Regions from separate parts of the Pseudoalteromonas sp. SG43-6 genome, predicted to be linked through region 2. Evidence: predicted binding sites of a transcription regulator. Region 2 holds the regulator's gene; each other region holds the start of a gene.

Region 1 (5,937 bases), on a different contig from region 2:
GCAACATTTTAAGTAGCGCAGGATCTGTTTGATCAAAGCCATCTTTAGCACGACCTTCTTTTTGTGCAATCCAAATTGAATCACCGCCAGCAAGCGAATCATAAATATAAGCCGACAACTGCGATAGTGCTCTGAGCATTTCTTTTGGCGCTTTAACTGAGCGCTTAACAATAAAGCTTTTATTTAAACGCATCAGTTCGGTGATATAAGGAATTTGCAGTAAATTATCGCCAATGGCGATACGGACCGTCTTCATTTTATAGCTGAATAAGCCCCAATTAATTAACGCAGGATCAAGTACGATATCGCGATGATTTGAGATAAACAAATACGCTTGCTTTGGATCAAGTTGATCCAAACCAGAAAAAGTCACCTCAGTTGTGGTGCGTTTTACCAGCTGTGCTAAATACTTAGCAACGATTTGTTGAACTTGCTCAACACTGTTGATAGCGCCCCACTTTTTACGTAACTGATACTTTACCAATGCTCTAGACAGCAAAGGTACAGCTGATAAAAAACGCGGTAAGTTATATTTTGCAACTACATCAATAAACGCATTATCATCAATCAAACGTGCAACCGAAGCGGCTACTTCATCATCATTGTAAGGTCTTATATCTGCGTACTTGTCCACTGGCTCACTCATTACTGCATCTTTAAAGTTAAAAAAACGGTGCGCTCATGCGCACCGTTTATATTCTATGGGCGATTATAACTCAGACAACCTAAAATGCGAACTAAGTCATTAATTTGGTCCATTGTTTATATTTTATAACCGCTAAAAATCTATTTAATAACATTCAATTATGCAATGCTCTTACCAGTACTACGGTATTTACTAAGCGCTCCTTTAAGAACTAAACGCACCATTAACAGCGCTAAAATAGTACCACAGAGAAGGGTTAGCCAATGTGGTAGCACTTGATGTTCTTCACCTAATAATGGTGTAACAACAAAGCCAAATTCTGCCACTAAATAATCGGTTAAAAAGCCAAATATTAAAGCAACGCCTATTACACCAACTAAATAAGCAACCACTGCACGTTTACCAAGCTCATTGGCAACCACGCCAAGCGTCGCGACATTAGTGGCAGGACCTGCCAACATAAAGACTAAAACAGCGCCAGGTGCTACGCCACTTAATAACAAACCAGCTGCAATCGGCGTTGATGCGGTCGCGCAGATATACATGGGAATACTAATCACGATCACCACCAGCATAGCCAAAATACCACTGCCCCATTGGCTTAAAAATGACTCTGGCACATAAGTTTGCACTAAAGCTGCAAAGAACAAACCAATCATTAACCACTTCATAGTGTCTGATAGCAATTTGTTACAGCTAAAACTCACTGCCTGTTTCATCTTTTGCCATTGACTAGCTGGTGCTGCACTTGTTGTATCGCAACAGTTAGTCTTCTCTTCGACCACTGCTGATTTTGTTGAGCAGCAACTTGCCTTCTCTTCGACCACTGCTAATTTCGTTGAGCAGCAACTTGCCTTCTCTTCGACCACTGCTGATTTTGTTGAGCAGCAACTTGCCTTCTCTTCAGCCACTGCTGATTTTGTTGAACAACAACTTGTTGTAGCTGCTCGCTTTTGCTCATTATTAACTTCACTAGAGTGATCTGTAGTTTGCGTTTTTTCAGCATCACGCCCCACTAAGACACCTGCGACAATAGCACTACAAATCGCCGCTATTGGACGAATTATTGCCATAAAAGGACCGAGTAGCACATACGATACCGACACCGAATCAACCCCAGTTTCAGGAGTCGATACTAAAAACGCAGTGGTAGCACTTTTTGAAGCGCCTGCACGTCTTAAACCAATTGCAGCGGGTATTACACCGCACGAACACAACGGCATTGGCGCACCAATTAAAGCAGCTTTAACAGTGGTCCAAAAACCTTCTTTACCTAAATGTTTATTTAAAAAATTTGCCGGTAAATACACATTTAATAACCCGGCAATGAGTAAACCAAGCATTAACCAAGGGGCAGATAATAAAAATAACTGCCAAAAATTATTGAGTAAGTCCATCGATGTCCTCCAAAGTGGTTAATATTGAACAGTTATCTGCGGGCTCTTGTCCGCCACAGCACTTATCAGCTAACACGGATAATGATTGATGAAAACGTGTTAATTCAGCAATGCGCTCTGCGACTAAGTCACGCTTTTGTATTGTTAGGTTTTTAACTTCATGGCAAGAATGCTGATGTTTTTTAAATTTAATTTGCAGCAACTCCTTGATCTCTGCCAAGCTAAAGCCAACATTTTTAGCACGTAAAATAAACTTCATTTGCTTTAATGCAGCTTCACCATAATCGCGATAACCGGCCCCGGTTCGACTTGATGGCGTTAACAAATTATGTTTTTCATAGTATCTTAGGGTATCTGTAGAGACACCTAACTGATTAGCAAATTCACCTATTTTCATCTGTGTCTCCAATGAGTGTATTATCAACTGATGCCAAGTATAAACCTTAGAGTACACACCAAGGTCAAGCATTAAAATTATTTTATTTAATAAGGAAAGCGCATGAATATTACCCTTCTCGATACTGCCACATTAGCAGGCACATCACTTGAGCCTTTTCAAACACTTGGCAATTTCACTAGTTATTCACTAACCAGTCCAGCACAAGTATTAGCGCACAGTGCAGGCGCTGATGTATTGATCACCAATAAAGTGGTACTTAATCGCGAAACACTGGCAAAACTTCCTGAATTAAAGCTCATATGTGTAGCCGCAACTGGCACTAACAATGTTGATTTAGTCGCCGCTAAAGAGTTTGGCATTGCCGTTACCAATGTGGCCGGGTATTCAACACCTTCGGTTGTACAACATACCTTTGCACTGATCACAAATTTACTGGGTAATACTCACCGCTACATTGCTGATTGCCAACAAGGGTTATGGCAACAAAGTGAGATGTTCTGCCGCCTTGATTACCGTTTTAATGATATTGGAGGTAAAACTCTGGCAATTATCGGTTATGGTTCGCTTGGTAAAGCTGTTGCGGATGTTGCACGTGCTTTTGGTGCCAATGTAGTTATCAGTGAGCGTAAAAACCAAGTAACTAGAGAGGGCCGAACAGAATTTTACCAAGCAATAAAAACAGCTGATATTATTAGTGTACACTGCCCTTTAACCGATGAAAGTCGTGATCTGATTGGTGCTGCTGAACTTGCTATGATGAAACCCAATGCCATTTTAATTAACACCGCGCGCGGTGGTATCGTTAATGAAGCTGATTTAGCCAACGCACTGAGCAATAACCAAATTGCAGGAGCGGGATTTGACGTATTAAGTAAAGAACCAGCTGCGAAGGATAATCCATTGGCCGCTTATCGTGGTGATAATTTAATACTGACTCCACATATTGCATGGGCCAGTGAAGAGTCAATCATTCGCTTAGTAAAGCAAGTCAGCTTAAATATTAGCGCATTTAGCCAAGGTCAAAGCTTAAATAGACTGGTCTAATCAACTAACTTTTAGTTAGTTACGCTATACAAGGTGGTTAAATGTAATTTACCGCCTTACAAAAAAACCTAATCTATTGATTTTAAATAATATAAAATATTGGCCAGTTCTTTGCTAACTAATAGACAAATTAAAATCAATATTTAGTATCAGGATAAAATAATGAAAAAAGTACTTTTAATTGCCGCGCTTACAGCCCCTCTTCTTACTGGTTGTGTAATTGCAGTATCCGATGGTGAAGCAGAAACGCATTGGGCTGGTAATAGTTCAAGCTGGGAAGAACATCATCAATTTAATCGTGAAAGCATCTCGGGGCTCACTTTAGATACCAGCTATCAAAATGTATTAAATAAATTAAAAACTCCCGACTTTACAGAATTATTAAAAAAAGACGGTGATGTATACCAAGTACTATTTTATGCCACCCATAGTATTCACTCTGACGGAAAAATGACAAAAGATGAATGTACTCCACTGGTCTTTAAAAACGAGAAACTGATTGGTGTGGGTGATAGTATTTATAATTCACTTAGCGCCATTTAGACACAAAACTAAAGCAGTAAAGAGTGGAGCATATTCACTCTTTATTTGCTGTAATAACTGACTTTACTAACTTGCGTCAATAACTCGAGCGATAATTTTATCGCGGCCACTATCTTTAGCTTGATATAAACCTAAATCGGCTTCTTCAAGTAATATATGCTCAGCATAAACTTGACCAAACTCAGTTGTAGCAACCCCAATACTTATCGTAATGTGAGCGGCATTGAGTGATGCTTTATGCGGGATAGCAAGCGCATTAACAGCATCTCTGAGTTTATTAGCAAATTCCAATGCCTCGTACTGGTTGGTGTCGGGTAATACTGCAGCAAATTCTTCACCGCCGTAGCGCGCAACAAAGTCAGTACCTCGCTCACACGCTGCAACTAATGCATGTGCCACACGTTTAAGGCAGTCATCCCCGGCACGGTGGCCATAACAATCGTTATAACGCTTAAAGTGGTCTATATCTATTAATAGCACCGATAACGGTGTACCAGCTCGACGGCTGCGACGCCATTCTCGCGATAAGCTTTCATCTAAATAACGCCGATTAGGTATTTCTGTCAGCCCATCAATTGAGGCGAGCATTTCTAACAAATCATTTTTTTGCTTGATCAATAATTGATTACGCACTCGTGCACGTACTATTGCGGGACTAAATGGCTTAGCAATATAGTCCATTGCGCCTAATTCAAACCCTTTCGCTTCATCATCATGGCTTGTATTAGCTGAAATAAAGATGACTGGAATAGCGTGCGTAGTTGAATTTTCTTTTAACTGAATTAACACCTCATAGCCATTAATGCCGGGCATTACTATATCGAGGATAATTAAGTCAACCGCCGTTGATTTAACAAATGTAAGGGCTTTTTCACCACTTTCAACTAAAAATATTTCGTGATCATTCGCTAATGTTTTTTCCAACACTAATCGATTTAATGGGTCGTCATCAACGATCAGTATTTTGGCTTTCTTCAACATTTACTGAGCCTTGTATTTGAATGTATCTATTTACTTGTACTAATTCGAACTCTAACTGACTCAGGGATATTTGCCCTACGTCTGGTGTCTTACGTAGTCTACTTTCTAATTGCTGAGCGGTAGCACTTAGGCGATTAAAGCCAAGGTTTCCTGACACACCTTTAATACTATGCACTAATCGTTCCAACGCTTTTGTTTGCATCGGCACTTTTAATTGCTGCAGATGGCTTACACACAACTTAGCAAGTTTACCCAACATTACCTGTAGTAAATCATTATGGCCCGAGAATTGTTCTAATGCAAAAGAATGATTATAAAAAACAGCGCCGGTAATTCTCAGCTCATTTATCGCCGCTAATAACGTCGCTGCAACTACTGGTTTTGTTAAATGTTTATTCATACCCACTGCAAGTGAGCGTTGCTCGTCAGCTGCTTCACAATGCGCAGTTAGCGCAAAAATAGGTAATTGCTGTTGATCATAACGTTGTCGCAATAAAGCGGTTGCTTGCAACCCATCGACTTCTGGCATTTGAATATCCATTAAGATCAGATCAGGCATGACTTGTGCAACCAAATCTATCCCTGCCATCGCCGAATTTGCCGTCATTACATTAATATGTGCTTTGCTTAAGATATTACTAACAATATCTAAATTAAGCTGATTATCATCAATAACTAACACTAGTAAGCCCGCAACGTTGAGTTTACTCTCTGCCGCTGTCAGATTTACATCAGGGCGTTTAGATACCGGCTCAACTTGCTGTATTCGTTGCACTAATGCAGAATTTTTCACACTGCACATTTGCATACCTTTAAGAGTTGGCAGCGGAGTATTTGGATCATTTTTAACAACATAAAGCTGCGTGTTATTACTCATCAATGCTGTTTTTATATTGTCTCGCGTTATAACTCTCGGTAGATCAACG
Region 2 (5,937 bases):
CTTACATAGGCGATGACGGACCTGACTTGCCGGTAATGGAATTGGTTGGTTTTGCGGTGGCAGTAAATGATGCGCATCCACTAATCAAACGCATTTCACATTATACAACCATGCTACCTGGTGGCTTTGGGGCGGTGCGTGAACTCACTGATTTATTAATGCTCGAAAATGGTAAATCATTAACCAGCGAAGGCACGAGCTCATGAATAGTGCGCGTTTAATATTATGCGTATTATTTGTCGGCTGCATGGTATGGCTGTGGTATCCGTATTTTTATCAAAGTACCGCCATAAAACAACACCAAGAAGATATAATAGCAAAACCTGATTATACTGCGGTGGCATTAAAACAAACCGCATTTGATGAACAAGGTAAAATTAGCCACAAAGTAACAGCTGCAAAAATGGAACTCTATCAACAGTTAGGGTTCACTTACTTTGAACAACCTATTTTTACACTCTATAATCAACAGCAGACGTGGCAAATTAATGCCGATGAAGCCACCTTATATGAAAATCATCAATTAATTTTAGAAGGTAATGTGGTTGCTAAAAACCTGACCAATAATGCCATGATTGAACATATAAACGCAGATAATATTCAGGTTGATATTGAACTACAAACCATGAGTTCAGAACAACCAGTTGAATTAATCGGACCAAATTTAAAAATCACTGGGCGCGGTCTCCATGCCGACTTAAAAGCCGAAGTGGTAGAACTAATTAACCATACGCGAACCATATATTATGACCAATAAATTTGCTCACTTGCTTGTTATACCAAGCTTATTCATTGCTTTTGCAAGCTTTGCTGAAAATACGACACCACCTGCAGATCAAGTCTCTATCAGTGCTGACACGCAGCTTGCCCAACTGAAAGATAATATCGGTATTTTTGAAAAAAATGTTGAAATCATTCATGGTAACCGCCGTATCAAAGCGGATCGACTTGAAGTCCATAAGCGCGAAGATTTAGGCGATAACAAACAACTACTTGTCGCAACTGGCAGTCCGGCTTACTTTGAAGAAAAACAAACTGATGGCACAGTAATGAGTGCCAGTGCTGATGAAGTCCGTTACGATGTCGCTAAGCGCTATTTAACCTTGGTTGGCAATGCACAAGTCACTCAGGCAGGTCAAAAAATCAATGCCAGAAGCATTACCTATGATATGGACCAGCAACTGATCAGTGCTGAAAAAGGCGCAAGCTCAAGCGATCGTGTGCACACCATTTTGGTACCAGTAGACAGTAAAAAAGACGAATCTAAAGGGCAGCCATGAGTACATTAAAAGCTGAATTTCTAGCAAAAAGCTATAAAGGTCGCCAAGTTGTAAAAAGCGTGGGTTTAGAAGTTAGCGCAGGCAGCATTGTTGGCTTATTGGGTCCTAATGGCGCTGGTAAAACCACCACCTTTTATATGATTGTGGGTTTAGTTCCAAGCGACAAAGGTAAAATCAGTATTGATGATAATGACATCACCTTACTGCCAATGCACAGTCGCGCACGGTTAGGGATTGGCTACCTGCCACAAGAATCATCCATCTTCCGTAAATTAACTGTTTATCAAAACCTGATGGCTATTTTAGAAACTCGTAAAGAGCTGAATAAACAAGCCAGAGAAGAAGCGCTCGACAGCTTACTTGATGAGTTTAGCATTCAACATATCCGCGACAGCCAAGGTATGGCATTATCTGGCGGTGAACGTCGTCGAGTTGAAATTGCACGCGCTTTAGCCGCAAACCCAAAATTTATCTTACTTGATGAGCCTTTTGCTGGCGTTGATCCTATTTCAGTGTTAGATATAAAGAAGATTATTGAACACCTTAAAAACCGTGGTATTGGCGTGCTTATTACCGACCACAATGTACGAGAAACCCTTGATGTTTGTGAAAAAGCCTACATAGTTTCTCATGGGGAGTTAATTGCATCAGGTACCCCTGAGCATGTACTCGCCGACCAAACAGTCCGCGATGTTTACCTGGGCGAGCAATTTAGGCTATAAAGCCACGCTCGGCTAAGTATCTGCTAGACTTAACGATGATAACAATAAAAGGATTGTTAGAGATACATGAGGCAATCACTCCAGCTGCGCATGGGCCAGCAACTTACAATGACACCACAGCTGCAACAAGCAATTCGCTTATTGCAACTCAGTACATTGGATCTCCAGCAAGAAATTCAAGAAGCGCTCGACAGCAATCCATTGTTAGAGCTAGAAGAACATGAATATTCAGACGACACGGCTGGTAAAAACGAACAAAAACAAGATAACGATGACTTAACCGTTAGCGCATCAGCAGACGACAAGCCAAGCGAATATGAACAAGAAAGTAGCGAAGCATTAAGTAAAGAGACCTTAAGTGACGAAATGGCTATGGACGTCACCTGGGACGAATACATGAGTGCTGCGCCAAATACGTCATCTGGGCCAATGCCTGAAGATGAGTCAATTTATCAAGGTGCCTCAACTGAAACCTTGCACGAATATCTAATGTGGCAATTACAACTCACACCTTTTAGTCCAACCGATGAAGCCATTGCCATTGCGATTGTTGAAGCCGTTGACGATTCAGGTATTTTAACCTTGAGCTGCGAAGACATTGCAGAGAGCTTAAATCAAGGTAATAACGAAGAAGAAATCGAACTCGACGAAGTGCAAGCAGTGTTAAAACGCATTCAGTTGTTTGACCCTGTTGGTATTGCTGCGCGCAGCCTACAAGAATGTTTATGTATTCAATTAAATCAATTTGATCCTGCAACTCCTTGGATTAGCGAGACAAAAATGATTTTAACTGATCATATCGATTTATTAGCTAGTCGTGACTATCGCACTTTGATGAAAAAGACTAAGCTTAAAGAAGATGAACTAAAAGAAGTAATGACACTGATCCACAGCCTTAACCCAAAGCCTGCGGATACCATAGTACGCGAAGAATCAGAGTATGTTATTCCTGACGTTTCGGTGAAAAAAATTAAAGGTCGCTGGGTGGTTGAACTCAATCCAGACAGCATGCCAAAAATTAGAGTGAACAGCCAATATGCGGCGATGTCACGCTCTGTAAAATCAAGCACTGACAGCCAATTTATACGCTCGCATTTGCAAGAAGCTAAATGGTTTATTAAAAGCCTAGAAAGTCGTAACGAGACGTTACTCAAAGTAACCAACTGCATTGTTAAACAGCAGCAAGGATTCTTTGAGCATGGCCCTGAGGCCATGCGCCCTATGGTACTAAACGACGTTGCCGAAATGGTTGAGATGCACGAATCAACAATTTCTCGTGTAACCACCCAAAAATACATGCATACCCCTCGTGGTATATTTGAGTTAAAATATTTTTTCTCGAGCCATGTAAGTACTGAGAACGGCGGCGAATGCTCATCGACAGCCATTCGAGCATTGATCAGAAAATTGATCAGTGCAGAAAACTCAGCGAAACCATTGAGTGATAGTAAAATTGCAGATATATTGGCAGAGCAAGGTATCAAAGTAGCTAGACGGACTATTGCAAAATACCGCGAGTCACTGGCTATTCCACCGTCAAATCAACGTAAAAGTTTGATTTAAGGCGTAAAATCACAAGAGGAAAATGCTTATGCAACTAAATTTAACTGGTCGTCATGTAGAAATTACTGATTCATTAAGAGACTATGTAAACAATAAGTTTGCCAAGCTTGAAAGGCATTTTGATCATATCAATAATGTCCATGTCATTCTTGATGTAGAAAAGCTAAGCCAAAAAGCAGAAGCCACATTACATGTCAGTGGCGCTGAATTATTTGCCTCAACTGAGCACCAAGACATGTATGCAGCCATTGACGGACTAATCGACAAACTTGACCGTCAGGTAATTAAACACAAAGAGAAGCACGCTCGACACTAACACTATGAAATTAAGCTCACTTATTTGCCAGGACTGCAGTAAAGCTGCGGTCCTTTTTAATAGCAAAAAACGGATCATTGAATTTATCAGCCAATTGGCTCATGAACAACTTCCTCAGCTATCACAACAAGAAATCCTCAACGCACTACTGTCGAGAGAAAAACTAGGTAGTACGGGTATTGGTCGTGGTATTGCTATTCCTCATGGCCGTATGAGTGGTGTTGAAAACCCGCTAGCAATAATTATAGTGAGTGAATCACCGATTGATTTTGATGCGATAGATAATCGCCCAGTTGATATATTTGTAGCTCTCATCGTGCCAGATGGTGATAGCCAACTTCATTTGAAGACGTTAGCCACAATTGCTGATAAACTCAACGACAAAGATTTTTGTAAACAACTACGTAGCGCAAAAACAGACCAAGATTTGTATCACGTAATTGCTGCGCAATCGTAGCCAAATGAAGGAGAATTTACATGGAGTTAATCATCATCAGTGGGCGTTCTGGCTCAGGTAAATCTGTTGCTCTGCGTGTAGTAGAAGATCTTGGCTATTATTGTGTAGATAATATTCCGGTAAACTTATTACCTTCATTAGTGCGCAGTGTCTCTGATAATTATGACAAAATTGCCGTCAGTATTGATGTCCGTAATTTACCGAAAGAGCAGGAAGAATTTAACGATATTCTTGAATACTTGCCTGGTTTTGCAAATCCGACGCTATTTTATTTAGACAGTGATGATCAAACCCTGATCAAACGTTTTTCTGAAACTCGCCGCTTACACCCATTATCTTTGGACTCTTTGCCACTGGATTTAGCTATCAAGCAAGAAAAAGTATTACTTGATGTATTAACTACTCGCGCTGACTTTATACTTGATACCACTGATCTGAGTGTCCACCAGCTTGCAGAGTCAATCCGTGAAAAGATTTTAGGGAAAAAAGATAAAAAACTAATCATTACCTTTGAATCATTTGGTTTTAAATATGGTATCCCAAAAGAAGCTGATTATGTTTTTGATGCACGCTTTTTACCAAACCCACATTGGGAGCCTGAGCTTAAGCCACTTACAGGCCTTGATCAGCCAGTAAAAGATTATTTAGCCAGCCATAGTATCGTACAAAAATTCACTTGGCAGATCCAAACCTTTGTACAAACTTGGTTACCGCATTTGGAGCGTAATAACCGCAGTTACTTAACAATTGCTATTGGTTGCACCGGTGGTCAACATCGCTCAGTTTATCTAGCGCAAACTATAGGTGAAAGCTTCTCGATGAGCCACAGCAATGTGAAAATTCGCCATCGTGAACAAGAATAACAACTCACGTTTACAGTAAGGAATGTTGATGCGTTTAGAAGATACATTTTTAATAAAAAACAAACTCGGTTTACATGCTCGCGCAGCCAGCGTATTAGCGCAATTAGCTGTGCAGTTTGATGCCAGCATCACACTTCATCAAGATGACAAACAAGCCGCAGGCGATAGCGTACTCGGCTTAATGCTATTAGAAAGTAGCCAAGGCAAAGAAGTTAAAGTTGTATGTGAAGGCCCGGACGCTGAACCTGCTCTTGCAGCAATTGGCGAGTTGATCGCACAACGCTTTAACGAACAAGAATAGCTCGTAGTCAGTACCACTAAATTGCGTTAAACTAAATAAAGTCGTTAATTAAACAGACCAAGCGCGTTAATTACCGACAACTGTTACCCTACCTATCAAGCGTATTAATTTTTAAGGACGCCAATGCCAGAAGCTTTTGAACAAGATTACCCACTACAACAACTAAAACAAGTGACCAAGTCACTTAACAGTGGTCAATTTGTTCAAGTAAGGCGTATGTTGGCAAAAACAGCTCCGTGTGACACCGCATTATTACTCGAGTCATCCCCACATAAAATTCGTACCTTGCTATGGCAACTGGTTGATCCAGATGTACAAGGTGACGTACTCGAAGAACTCTCAGAAGATGTTCGTTTAGGGATCATTGCCCAAATGGAGCCGAAGCACATCGCTGCGGCAACTGAGGACATGAGCCACGATGATCTAGGGGAAGTA
Region 3 (5,937 bases), on a different contig from region 2:
ATTAGAGCAATCAAACGTGAACTTAACCAATGAGCTTGTTGATTTGATCAGCGCACAGCGTAACTTCCAAGCTAACTCGCGTGCACTCGAAGTGAATTCAACACTACAGCAAGCTATTTTGCAGATCCGTTAATCTCGTTTTAATATTTTTTACAATCCGACACCTAGGCTGCTATTTATTAGCAGCCTTTTTTATTTGTGCTTGATTATATTTTGTAATTTATTACGTCATTTTATTGTGGCACTTATCTTGCATTTGTCATGTTATAGATTTTTAACGTGAGTCGATGTTATGGACAAGATGGTCTACATTGCAGCGTCTGGAGCTAAGCAAAGTTTGCGGGGCCTAGAGCTTAAAGCAAATAATTTAGCAAATGCCAATACCACAGGCTTTAAAGCTGACTTCGCGCAAGCGCGCTCAATGCAAGCTTTTGGTGAAGGCTTACCGACACGTGTTTTTACTATGCAGGAACGGCCAGGCTCTAATATGACTTCCGGCGGTATTGTTGAAACTGGACGTGATCTTGATATTGCTATGAGCGATAAAGGGTGGCTTACAGTGCAAGATGCTTCAGGTAATGAGGCATATACTAAAGTTGGCACGTTGAATATCACTCCTGATGGCGCTTTGATCACCAGTCACGGGCGTCAAGTTATTGGCGAAGGTGGACCGATTATTTTGCCATTGCCAGTGGAGAAAGTCGAATTTAGTGACGATGGTTCAATCCAAGTTCGCCCGCAAGGTGCGCCGGCTAACTTTTTAGAAGTTGTTGACCGTTTGAAGGTAATTAAGGCAAATAATTCTGAGCTTGAAAAAGGCAATGATGGCTTATTTCGACCAAAACCCGAATTACTGGAAAATGGTATATGTGGATTTTGTGACATCTCTAATGATGTGAAAGTAATGAGTGGCACTTTGGAAATGTCAAATGTGAATCCGGTACATGAGATGGTGGATATGATAAGCCATCAACGCCAATTTGAATTACAAGTTAAGTTAATGAAAACGGCTGAAGAAATTGACGAACGTCAAACTCAATTGCTGCGTATTGTTTAACTTTATTGAGAGGACATTAATATGAATCCTGCATTGTGGATAAGTAAAACGGGGCTTGATGCTCAACAAACCGATATTTCGGTTATCTCAAATAATTTAGCCAATGCCAGTACTGTTGGTTATAAGAAAAGTCGTGCTGTATTTGAAGATTTGCTTTATCAAAATATTAATCAGCCAGGGGGGCGTTCATCACAAGATACAGAGATGCCTTCTGGTCTGATGCTTGGTGCTGGTACCAAAGTAGTTGCTAATCAGAAGAACTTTTCTCAAGGTAACATGTTAACCACTGAAAACTCATTGGATTGGATGATATCAGGGCCCGGTTTTTTTGAAGTTTTACAGCCCGATGGCAATATCGCCTATTCTCGAAATGGTCAATTTACCACGGATGAAGATGGTCGTATTGTTACTGCTGGTGCAGGTTTTCCTGTGCAGCCAGAAATGAATGTACCGGATGATGCGAAGTCAATTACCGTATCACAAGATGGTGAGGTATCGGTGAAAATAGAAGGACAACCTGAGAATGTGGTGATTGGTCAGTTAACGATCAGTGACTTTATCAATCCATCAGGTCTAGAGCCTGTAGGCCAAAATTTATATACCGAAACGGCCGTCAGTGGCGCACCTGTACAAGGTAACCCTGGTCTAGAAGGATTAGGCACTGTTGTCCAAGGCGCACTTGAAACCTCTAACGTAAATGTAACCGAAGAGTTAGTTAACCTAATTGAAACTCAACGTATCTATGAAATGAATTCAAAGGTGATTTCAGCGGTTGACGAAATGATGAGTTACATCAGTCAGCAACTTTAACTAATTCGGAGCAAAGTTATGCGTAATTTATCTATAATCTTAACGGGTGCATTTATATTGAGTGGTTGTATGACGACTCAAAACCACAGCGTGGTTCAAGATGATCCATACTATGCTCCTATGTACCCAGAGCCTGCTGCAGCGCAAGTTGTACCGACAGGCTCATTGTTTGATAGCAATTTATCAAACGATTTATATTCAGATAAAAAAGCGTTACGCACCGGAGATATTATTACAGTTAAACTGCAAGAATCGACGCAATCATCTAAAGCAGCTAAAACTGAAACGGATAAACAAAGTGATGCCAGCTTAGATCCTGTCATTGGGTTAGGCGGACTACCGGTTAATATTGGTGGCGATAGTATTCAGTTTGGTGTGGGCAGCGGTGCTAAATTCAAAGGTGATACTAAGTCAAATCAATCTAATAGTTTATTTGGTGATATTTCCGTGAATGTTATGCGGGTATTACCTAATGGTAATTTAGTGATCCGTGGTGAAAAATGGCTGACTTTAAACACCGGCGAAGAATTTATTCGTCTGGAAGGACTTGTTCGTCCGCAAGATGTTACTGCAGATAATACTGTGACCTCTAACAGAATCGCGAATGCGCGTATTCAGTATTCTGGTAAAGGGCAAATGCAAGAGACTCAAACGGCAGGATGGTTAACTCGATTCTTCACCAGCTCTCTGTTCCCTTTTTAAAGGATGTTGATATGAATAGCTTGAAAGCGTTGCTGTGTATATGTTTATTAGCTTGGCATTCTATTGCTAGCGCTGAACGTATCAAGGATGTCTCAATGGTTGAAGGTGTTCGCTCAAACCAGTTAGTTGGTTATGGTCTGGTAGTAGGTTTACCTGGCACCGGTGAGCAAAGTCGTTTTACTGAACAAAGTTTTAAAGCCATGCTAAATAGTTTTGGTATTACCATGGCATCGAATTTAAAACCCAAAATCAAAAATGTAGCAGCGGTTGCTGTGCATGCAGAATTACCTGCATTTAGAAAGCCAGGGCAGACAATCGATATTACTGTATCGTCAATTGGTAGTGCGGGTAGCTTACGTGGTGGAACATTACTACAAACCTTTTTGAAAGGGGTTGATGGAAATACTTATGCTATCGCGCAAGGTAGTCTAATTGTTGGCGGGTTAGGTGTCGAAGGAGCTGATGGTAGTAAGATCGTAATGAACACGCCCACGGTAGGACGTATTCCAAATGGCGCAACGGTTGAACGGGCAATTAAAAGTCCTTTTATGCAAGGTGATTACATAACTTTTAATTTAAATCGTCCTGATTTCACTACTGCTAAACGTTTGGAGCAAACCATTAATGAGCTTATCGGCCCAGACAGTGCACATGCCCTTGATGCCGCTTCAATTCGTGTTATTGCCCCGCGTGATGCGTCGCAGCGTGTTGCTTATTTGTCTACGCTTGAAAACTTAGAGTTTAAACCTGCCGATACTTCGGCAAAAATTATTGTAAATTCACGCACTGGCACCATAGTGATCGGCAAAAACGTGCGGTTACAAGCGGCGGCAATTACCCATGGTGGTCTTACCGTTACGATCGCAGAACAGCAAAATGTATCGCAGCCTAACGCATTAAGTGAAGGGGAAACTGCCGTTACTAATCAAAGTATTATTGATGTTAACGAAGATGATTCTCGGGCCTTTGTATTTAACCCCGGTGTTAGCCTTGACGATTTAGTGCGCGCAATTAACGAAGTTGGAGCAGCGCCTGGTGACTTAATGGCGATACTAGAAGCATTAAAAGAAGCGGGTGCCATTAGCGGTCAACTCGTGGTTATTTAAACCATATTGACCCCCTAAGTTTGCGTTAACTTGCATTTAGGGGGCCTTGACTTGCATAATTAATCAACGCTTTTATACTTTCGCAAACTCGCATTGGCTTAATTATTGCATTGTTAATACTATTATTAATCACTGTGTCAAATTGCTGATGGATACTAATCATCTCGATAAACAAAACTTCTTTGATTTAGGCAATCTCAATACATTACGTCAAGATGCCTTAAAAAGTGGTGCCTCGCCTGAAGCATCAAAAGAAGCGCTAAAAAAAGCAGCGGCACAATTTGAATCTATTTTTACGCAAATGCTTTTAAAAAGTATGCGTAAAGCAAACGAAGCGTTTGAAGACGAAGACAGCCCTTTTAACTCCAGTGGAGTAAAGTTTTTTGAAGAAATGCATGATCAACAGTTATCGGTTGATTTATCTTCAAAAGGTTCATTGGGCTTAGCCGATCTCATAGTGCAACAACTCTCTCCTGACGGGAAAAAATTTACCCCTAGTTCAGTGCTGCGCACCGTCGATGATTTTACCAGTGATCAACGTGCAACCAGCAAGAATGCTGATAAGGCGGCTGACACTCAGGCTGTCAATAGCAGCTCATCAACAGCGCAAAAACCTCAGTTTGAAAATGCAGAAGATTTTATCAGTAGTGTTTGGGAACATGCCAAAACAGCTGCTGAGAAAATTGGTTTGAACCCCGCTGTGATGGTTGCACAAGCAGCTCTTGAGACTGGCTGGGGGAAACATATCATTAATAAAAGTGATGGTAATAGCAGCTTTAATTTATTCAATATTAAATCAGATAAAAGCTGGCAAGGTGAGAAAGCCAACAAAATGACGCTTGAATTTGAGCAAGGCACACCAGTTAAAAAACAAGCTAGTTTTCGTGCATATGATTCTATTAAAGAGAGTGTGAATGACTTTGTGCAGTTTTTGATAGAAAACCCACGTTACCAAGAAGCGCTACAAAATACCGCAAAACCGGCTGCCTTTTTAGATTCATTACAAAAAGCTGGTTATGCCACTGACCCCAATTACGCTGACAAAATTAAGCAAGTGCTAAACCACACAGAGCTTAAGACATTGGCGACATCATTGGTTCGCCAAGGAGTAAATTAACATGTCGTTTAACTTATTTGACATTGCAAGCTCAGGAGTTCGAGCTAGCTCTGAGTTACTGCAAACCACCAGTAAGAACATTACCAATGTTAATACGGTAGGTTATGTACGCGAGCGTACAGAGCATATGACCATGATTGATAACCAAGTCGGTCGTGGAGAAACCTATCGTTTATTAAATGAGTTTGCACAAAAGCAACTCAATCGTGATACCTCAAATAAAACCTTTTTCGACCAATTTGTGACTGAGGCTGGCCGGGTTGATAGTTTGTTTTCTCAAGAATCCAATAGTCTATCGACTAGTATGAATTCGTTATTCAATAATGTGCAGGAAAGTTTAAATCAGCCATCATCCTCAGTTGCACGATCGCTCGTAATGACGGATGCAAAAAATTTGATTGATCAAATGGATCGCTTATCAGGCATTGTATTTAATCAAAAAAATATCGTGAATGATCAGTTAGAAATATTTTCTGATGAAGCGAATACATTAATTCAAAATATTAGCAGCTTGAATAAGCAAATAGCTACCGTAAATGGTACGCGTAACGAGGCAAACTCAAGCACCACGTACAACGAAAGAGACCTTGCTATTCGTAAGTTATCGGAATTAATTGATGTAGAGACACTTGATGGCCCCAACGGTGAAAAGCTCGTATTTATGGGCACCGGCGAATCATTAGTAATGCAAGATGGCGCATTTAATTTATTTTCGATGGCGGGCGATCCTGATCCTAATTTTAAAGAATTACATTTAGACATAGATGGCGGCAAAGCTGTGCCGCTTGATGTTGATGTGACTAAGCTTAAAGGTAAAATTGGCGGATTATTAGCATTTCGTGATGACATTTTAGTGCCAGCACAAAACCAACTTGGCCAAATGGGGCTTGCGATTGCTGATGCTTTTAATCAACAAAACCGTTTAGGAATGGACGGTAATGGCGAGCTCGGTGGTGATATTTTTACAATCCCAACGATTGGCGGTCACGCTTATCAAGCCAATACAGGCAATTCAAGCATAACGGCTACCTTAGAACCAGGTAAAGGCAGTGAAATTCCTGCCAGTGACTTTATTGTTACTTATACCAGTGGCACAACGGTAGAAATACAACCGGTCGATAATAAAGGTGAACCATTAGGCTCTC
Region 4 (5,937 bases), on a different contig from region 2:
GGTATTAAAGGCGGTGAAAAACTCGATGCGATGATCACTGAAAAGCGCCAGCACTCAGAACAATAAATGGTTCTATCAACAGGTAATATTTACCTGTTGATAGTGCTAATTTACACAAATTTACAGCTGGTAATACAGTTGTTGATTGGCGCATATTTACCAGTATTAAGTTTTCTACTGATAGACAGCATTTATGGCGAAGCATCAAAACAAGTAAAAGGCAGTGGTCATAGTTTAGTTATCGCTAGCCGATTATCTACTGCACTTATTAGACACGAGCTAAAACTAAGGCTAGTGTCTAATAAGTAAAGTCGAAGGTAAAATTAATGAATAACATTAAAGTGAGCAATGAAGAACCAAGTAGCCCATGTATTCGGCATTGTTGTTTGGATAAAAACGATACCTGTATCGGTTGCTTTAGAACCCTTGATGAAATTCTCGCGTGGCACAGTGCAAGCCCTGCACAAAAGCTACAGGTTCTTAATGAATGCCAAAATCGCAAAAACGCGCAACATAAATAATCACTTTGTAGAGCAAACTGCAGTCTGAAAAAGCTAACCCCAAACTTCAAGATTTCGTAATAAAGATAAAAACCGTATACTCGTTTTACCGCTCTGTACTGCCCGTTAATAAACACTCCAACACACACAAAGAATAAGTTAGCGATACACTCGTGCCACTGCATTTGTGCTAAGCATCCATAATCGATGGTGTTTTTGAATTTTTGATTGCATACGTATTCAATTTTCATTTTGTGAGAATCCCTCTACTGTTAATTCTTTGTAAATAAATAATACCTATTACTTGACAACACAACGGAACACACAATGAAAATTAAAAAAATAGTAACCACTATTGGGCTAAGTATTGGCCTAAGTGCTACGTCGATTGCAAATGCAACACCAACAACATTCGTCCATCTATTTGAATGGAACTGGCAAGATGTAGCCCTCGAATGTGAACAATACTTAGGACCTAAAGGCTATGCTGCGGTACAGGTATCGCCGCCTAATGAACATATACAAGGCAGCCAATGGTGGACGCGTTATCAACCTGTCAGTTACCTATTGCAAAGCCGAGGCGGTAACCGCGAGCAGTTTATTGATATGGTTAATCGCTGTAATGCCGCTGGCGTTGATATTTATGTAGATACTTTAATCAATCATATGGCTGCAGGCAGTGGTACAGGTACCGCTGGTAATACCTATGGTAATAAACAATACCCAATTTATAGCCCACAAGACTTTCACACCAGTTGCACCATTAATGGCTCTGACTACGGCAACGATCGTTACCGAGTACAAAACTGTGAGTTAGTTGGACTAGCAGATTTAGATACCGCTGCAACGTATGTCCAAAATACATTAGCGGCTTACATTAATGAATTACAAGCCATTGGTGTTAAGGGGTTTCGGTTTGATGCCTCTAAACATGTTGCAGCCAGTGATATTCAAAGTTTAATGGCGAAAGTGAATGGCTCGCCAGTGGTCTTTCAAGAAGTAATTGATCAAGGTGGCGAGGCTGTTGCTGCCTCTGAGTATTTAGCGTCAGGTTTAGTTACGGAGTTTAAATACAGCACTGAACTTGGCAATACCTTTAGAAATGGCTCGCTCGCATGGTTAAGTAATTTTGGTGAAGGGTGGGGGTTTATGCCAAGTGCATCAGCTGTAGTATTTGTAGATAATCATGATAATCAACGCGGTCATGGTGGTGCCGGTAATGTAATTACCTTTGAAGATGGCCGCTTGTACGACTTAGCAAACGTATTTATGTTGGCTTACCCGTATGGTTATCCAAAAGTAATGTCTAGTTACGACTATCATGGTGACACAGATGCTGGTGGTCCAAGCGTACCTGTGCATAACAACGGTAATTTAGAATGCTTTGCGAGTAATTGGCAATGTGAGCATCGTTGGGCATACATTGCAGGTGGCGTAGATTTTAGAAATAATACGGCTGATAGCTGGGCAACAACCAATTGGTGGGATAATACTAACAATCAAATAGCCTTTGGTAGAGGAAGTTCAGGTCATGTTGCCATTAATAAAGAAGGCTCAACACTCAATACCACCGTGCAAACAGATATGGCTCCAGGGCAATACTGTAACGTGCTAAAAGGAGCGCTGAGTAATGATGCAACAAGTTGTACTGGTGAAGTTATTACTGTTAATGCAAATGGCACTATAAACTTAAATGTAGCCGCGTGGGATGCAATGGCTATTCATAAAAATGCCAAGTTAACCACTAACTCAACCCCTGATCCTCAGAGTGATTGGCAGCGAACTGTGATATTTATTAACGCACAAACGCAAACTGGCCAAGATATGTTTATTCGCGGCGGAATTGACCATGTTTATGCAAACACAAACCTTGGGCGTAACTGCCAAACAAGCAACTTTGAATGTGCTATGCCAATTCGCCATAATAATTTGCAAAGTGCCACTACCAGTCCTTGGAAAGCAAACGATAATTACCTAGATTGGTATGGTATTGAAACGGGCCAAAGTAGTGAGGCGCAAGGGACCGCAACCGATTGGACAACTAATATTTGGCCAGCAACTTGGGGAGCAGAAAAAACCGTTGCTAATGATGGCTTTGGTGTTACACCACTGAATATTTGGGGTGAACATTATTGGCTGCTTGATGTTGATATGGATTGCAGCAAAGCGGTTAATGGATGGTTTGAGGTAAAAGCGTTTATTAAAAATGGTCAGGGCTGGGAGGGCAATATCGCGCAAGCAACCCCCCCTTATGCTAGTACTAATCATGTTGCTCAATGCGGCAAAATTAATAAATTTGAGTTTAATAATTCAACGGTAGAAATACGCAATTTCTAATTTTATTACAGATAAATCCCAGCTAAACCATAAGTATGCGTTTAGCTGGGATTTTACTTTGTAAGTCATGTTCTGGAGATTTGCGTTTTCTGTGTTTTAAGTAAACCTAAGTTGAATCACCAGAAAATCAGTTGCTTTAACTCTTTAATCTTTAGCCTAGCAGCTTTAAACTCTTCAATCTCTCACCTGCATTTTATTTTCTATGATTGCTACACCTTGGGTGTTTTCTAAAAACTTTTGTGCCAGTGCGCGTTCAAAGCCGGTTTCGGTTAGACCATAAATGGCTACTTTGTTGCCATCAACGTGTACTCGCAGTTGCGAGAGGTTTAGGTTTGGATTGCTGCGCAGTTTATCAATTATAGTCTGCTGTAGTGTTGGTTGAGGAGAAACGCTGCTGATCATAATTGTACTAGTGGCTGCACTGACTTGCGTTGCGCAGGCGAGTAAAAATACACAGCAAAGTGATACCAATGATACAGTTAATTTGAAGCGGTCCATGATTTCCCTCATAACATCTATTGTATGTGTTTAGTGAATAGTAAGCTTACTGTTACAATATTTATTCCAACTTTAACGTATTGAAATTGAAGGGGTATTTTAAGTTCGGGTAATGTTTTTGGAATTTTTTACATTCAACTGAGTAAAAAGTACGGCGATTAGCTAACTAATTTAGATTTGTAGTTGCTGTTTAGCGCAGCTCAGCTATAGCGATGCAATATATTTTTTGTTAAGTGATGGTCGTAGCTGCAAGCTTGTAATGAGCAAGCTAAATGGGGAGCACAAGATAATTAATTTGCATGACTGCTATGAGAGGGTTTAATAACTTACTGCGAGTAGGTAAAACTGAATGTAAAAAGCCGAGACTATGATAAGTCTCGGCTTTTTATGTAGCGTCAAAGCAGATGAATTATTTCTTTTTCTTAGCTTTTGCTTTGGCCTTTTTACGGGCTTTGATTTTTACCGGATCTTTATGTTTTTTGATTGGCGCTTTAGCTTCTTTATGACGCGGCTCAAATCCTTTAACAACACGGCGTTTAAGGCGCAGCTCAATGTAGCGTTCAATTTTGGCTAATACTGCAATGTCATGGGCTTCTACTAACGAAATTGCAATGCCTTTCTTACCTGCGCGAGCAGTGCGGCCAATACGGTGAACATACACGTCTGCTGTACGTGGCATATCAAAGTTGATCACATGACTAATATCAGCCACATCAATACCGCGGGCGGCAACATCAGTCGCAACTAATATTCTTGTACGGCCACTGTGGAAATTTTCCATTGCCTTCATGCGTTTGTCTTGTGGCATCTCGCCACGTAACCAGGCTGCGCGAACCCCAGCATTGGTCAGCTCGCCGACTAATGTTTCTAGGCGATCACGGGTTTTAACAAACACAATAGCTTTGCTTAAGTCTTCACTGTTTAGTATTTCAACCAACATTGCTAATTTATGGTTGTAATCATCAGCAATGTGTACCCATTGGTGGATTTTAGCTTTTTCTTTACGTGAAGATTCAGCTTCTAATAGGGCTGGATCTTTTAAAATTTGCTCTGCAAATCGTTCAACGCTATCGCCTTCAAGAGTGGCTGAGAATAAAAAGCACTGACGACGATTTTTTGCTTCTTCACAAATACGCATCATTTCTTTACGAAAGCCCATGTCTAACATGCGGTCTGCTTCGTCTAAAATAAGCATCTCGACGTTTTCGGCATGAAAGTTTTCGGTTTCTAAATATTCCATTAATCGCCCTGGTGTGGCGATTAATATATCGTTATTTTTTTCAAAAATTTCTTTATGCGTACCGTAGTTAATACCGCCAGTAACAACACCAATTTTAAGGTTAGTGCCTTTAGCAAGTAGTTCACACTGTTCATGAATTTGATAAGCTAACTCGCGCGTTGGAGTCATGATCAAAACACGGGCAAAACCAGGCTCGCGACGCGGGAAATCAAGTAAGTATTGAATCGCCGGGATCAAAAATGCCGCTGTTTTACCAGTACCGGTTGGTGCAGAGGCTAAAATATCACGGCCTTGCAGCGCTTCAGGGATCGCTTGTTGTTGAATGCTAGTTGGGGTTTCGTAACCCATTTTAGCAACGGCTTGTAGTATCTTGTTATCAATATCAAAATCAGAAAATTGCATAGAGTGTCAAAAATAGAGGACAATTGCTGGTAATTATACGCGCTATCCGCCAGTTGGTGAATGAAAAGGTGAAAAAATGTCAGGCTTTGTGTTTAAACAATTTAAAGTAGCGCAAACGCGCAGTGCGATGAAGGTCTCGACGGATGGAATTTTACTCGGTGCATGGGCTGACTTAACTACTTCACAGCGGTTACTTGATATTGGCACAGGTACTGGGTTGTTGGCATTAATGTGCAAGCAACGCAAACCAACTATGCAGGTTAATGCTGTTGAAATTGATGCCAATGCATGTGCTGATGCGCAGCAAAATTTTACAAATAGCCCATGGTCCGATATTAAATTGATGCAAAAAGCTATTCAGCAAGTAACCACCACAACTGAGTTTGATGTTGTGATCAGTAACCCTCCGTATTTTAATGCCAGTTTAAAAGGGCAGGACTTAGCCCGTAATACCGCACGTCATACAGATAGCTTAAGTTTTAGTGAGTTAATCACTGCATTCAAACACCTTAGTCACCAAAATGCTTTTTTAAATGTGATTCTACCTTGCCCAGAAGCGCAGTTGTTTATTGCACAAGCGCAATTACAAGGTTTGTATTTAGTGCGCCATTGTTTAGTACAAACTACTGCCACTAAAGCGCCGAGCAGGAGCTTAATGTGCTTTGCTTATCAGATGCAAGAATGCGAGCTGACCAGCTTAACGATTCATGGTCAAGGGGCTCAATATAGCGATGAGTATATAGCTCTGTGTAAGGATTTTTACTTGAAAATGTAATCATCATTGAATAAAAGGTACATTTATCGCACACTGATGAAAAACCTGAGTGATAGATATGGATAATCAACTACCTAAACCTTTTATTTTTGTACTTTCCTTAGTGCAAGGCATTGTTCTTACTTTGTTATATCGTAGTGTTGAAAATCAGCTATGGCCTGCGACAGAGCCAGTTTGGTTGTTTT

What was found. Region 2 encodes sigma-54, which starts transcription at its own class of promoters, with help from an activator protein. Its sites were predicted from a motif close to GTTGGCACGNNNNTNGNNT; they were not measured.
Region 1: the regulator sigma-54 is predicted to act here: its motif matches at 3,586-3,604, upstream of H5201_RS07540 (DUF3192 domain-containing protein).
Region 3: the regulator sigma-54 is predicted to act here: its motif matches at 3,768-3,786, upstream of flgJ (flagellar assembly peptidoglycan hydrolase FlgJ).
Region 4: the regulator sigma-54 is predicted to act here: its motif matches at 3,388-3,406, upstream of H5201_RS19765 (BON domain-containing protein).

Annotation. Positions count from the first base shown of each region.
Region 1 is NZ_JACJEZ010000013.1:25,173-31,109, reverse strand. It holds gene H5201_RS07560 (1-acyl-sn-glycerol-3-phosphate acyltransferase) at 1-646, opposite strand, end outside; gene H5201_RS07555 (SO_0444 family Cu/Zn efflux transporter) at 805-2,043, opposite strand; gene zntR (Zn(2+)-responsive transcriptional regulator) at 2,027-2,440, opposite strand; gene H5201_RS07545 (D-2-hydroxyacid dehydrogenase) at 2,543-3,487, shown strand; gene H5201_RS07540 (DUF3192 domain-containing protein) at 3,650-4,030, shown strand; gene H5201_RS07535 (diguanylate cyclase) at 4,097-5,011, opposite strand; gene H5201_RS07530 (PAS domain-containing hybrid sensor histidine kinase/response regulator) at 4,980-5,937, opposite strand, start outside.
Region 2 is NZ_JACJEZ010000067.1:1,893-7,829, reverse strand. It holds gene kdsC (3-deoxy-manno-octulosonate-8-phosphatase KdsC) at 1-206, shown strand, start outside; gene lptC (LPS export ABC transporter periplasmic protein LptC) at 203-757, shown strand; gene lptA (lipopolysaccharide transport periplasmic protein LptA) at 747-1,280, shown strand; gene lptB (LPS export ABC transporter ATP-binding protein) at 1,277-2,002, shown strand; gene H5201_RS20260 (RNA polymerase factor sigma-54) at 2,069-3,565, shown strand; gene hpf (ribosome hibernation promoting factor) at 3,594-3,881, shown strand; gene ptsN (PTS IIA-like nitrogen regulatory protein PtsN) at 3,886-4,338, shown strand; gene rapZ (RNase adapter RapZ) at 4,359-5,201, shown strand; gene H5201_RS20240 (HPr family phosphocarrier protein) at 5,230-5,502, shown strand; gene mgtE (magnesium transporter) at 5,626-5,937, shown strand, end outside.
Region 3 is NZ_JACJEZ010000006.1:135,959-141,895, reverse strand. It holds gene flgE (flagellar hook protein FlgE) at 1-133, shown strand, start outside; gene H5201_RS04340 (flagellar basal body rod protein FlgF) at 293-1,057, shown strand; gene flgG (flagellar basal-body rod protein FlgG) at 1,079-1,867, shown strand; gene flgH (flagellar basal body L-ring protein FlgH) at 1,886-2,569, shown strand; gene H5201_RS04325 (flagellar basal body P-ring protein FlgI) at 2,581-3,675, shown strand; gene flgJ (flagellar assembly peptidoglycan hydrolase FlgJ) at 3,824-4,792, shown strand; gene H5201_RS04315 (FlgK family flagellar hook-associated protein) at 4,794-5,937, shown strand, end outside.
Region 4 is NZ_JACJEZ010000062.1:13,246-19,182, forward strand. It holds gene H5201_RS19750 (mechanosensitive ion channel family protein) at 1-66, shown strand, start outside; gene H5201_RS19755 (DUF1289 domain-containing protein) at 327-521, shown strand; gene H5201_RS19760 (alpha-amylase family protein) at 828-2,837, shown strand; gene H5201_RS19765 (BON domain-containing protein) at 3,012-3,335, opposite strand; gene srmB (ATP-dependent RNA helicase SrmB) at 3,745-4,977, opposite strand; gene H5201_RS19775 (tRNA1(Val) (adenine(37)-N6)-methyltransferase) at 5,054-5,752, shown strand; gene H5201_RS19780 (DUF4153 domain-containing protein) at 5,811-5,937, shown strand, end outside.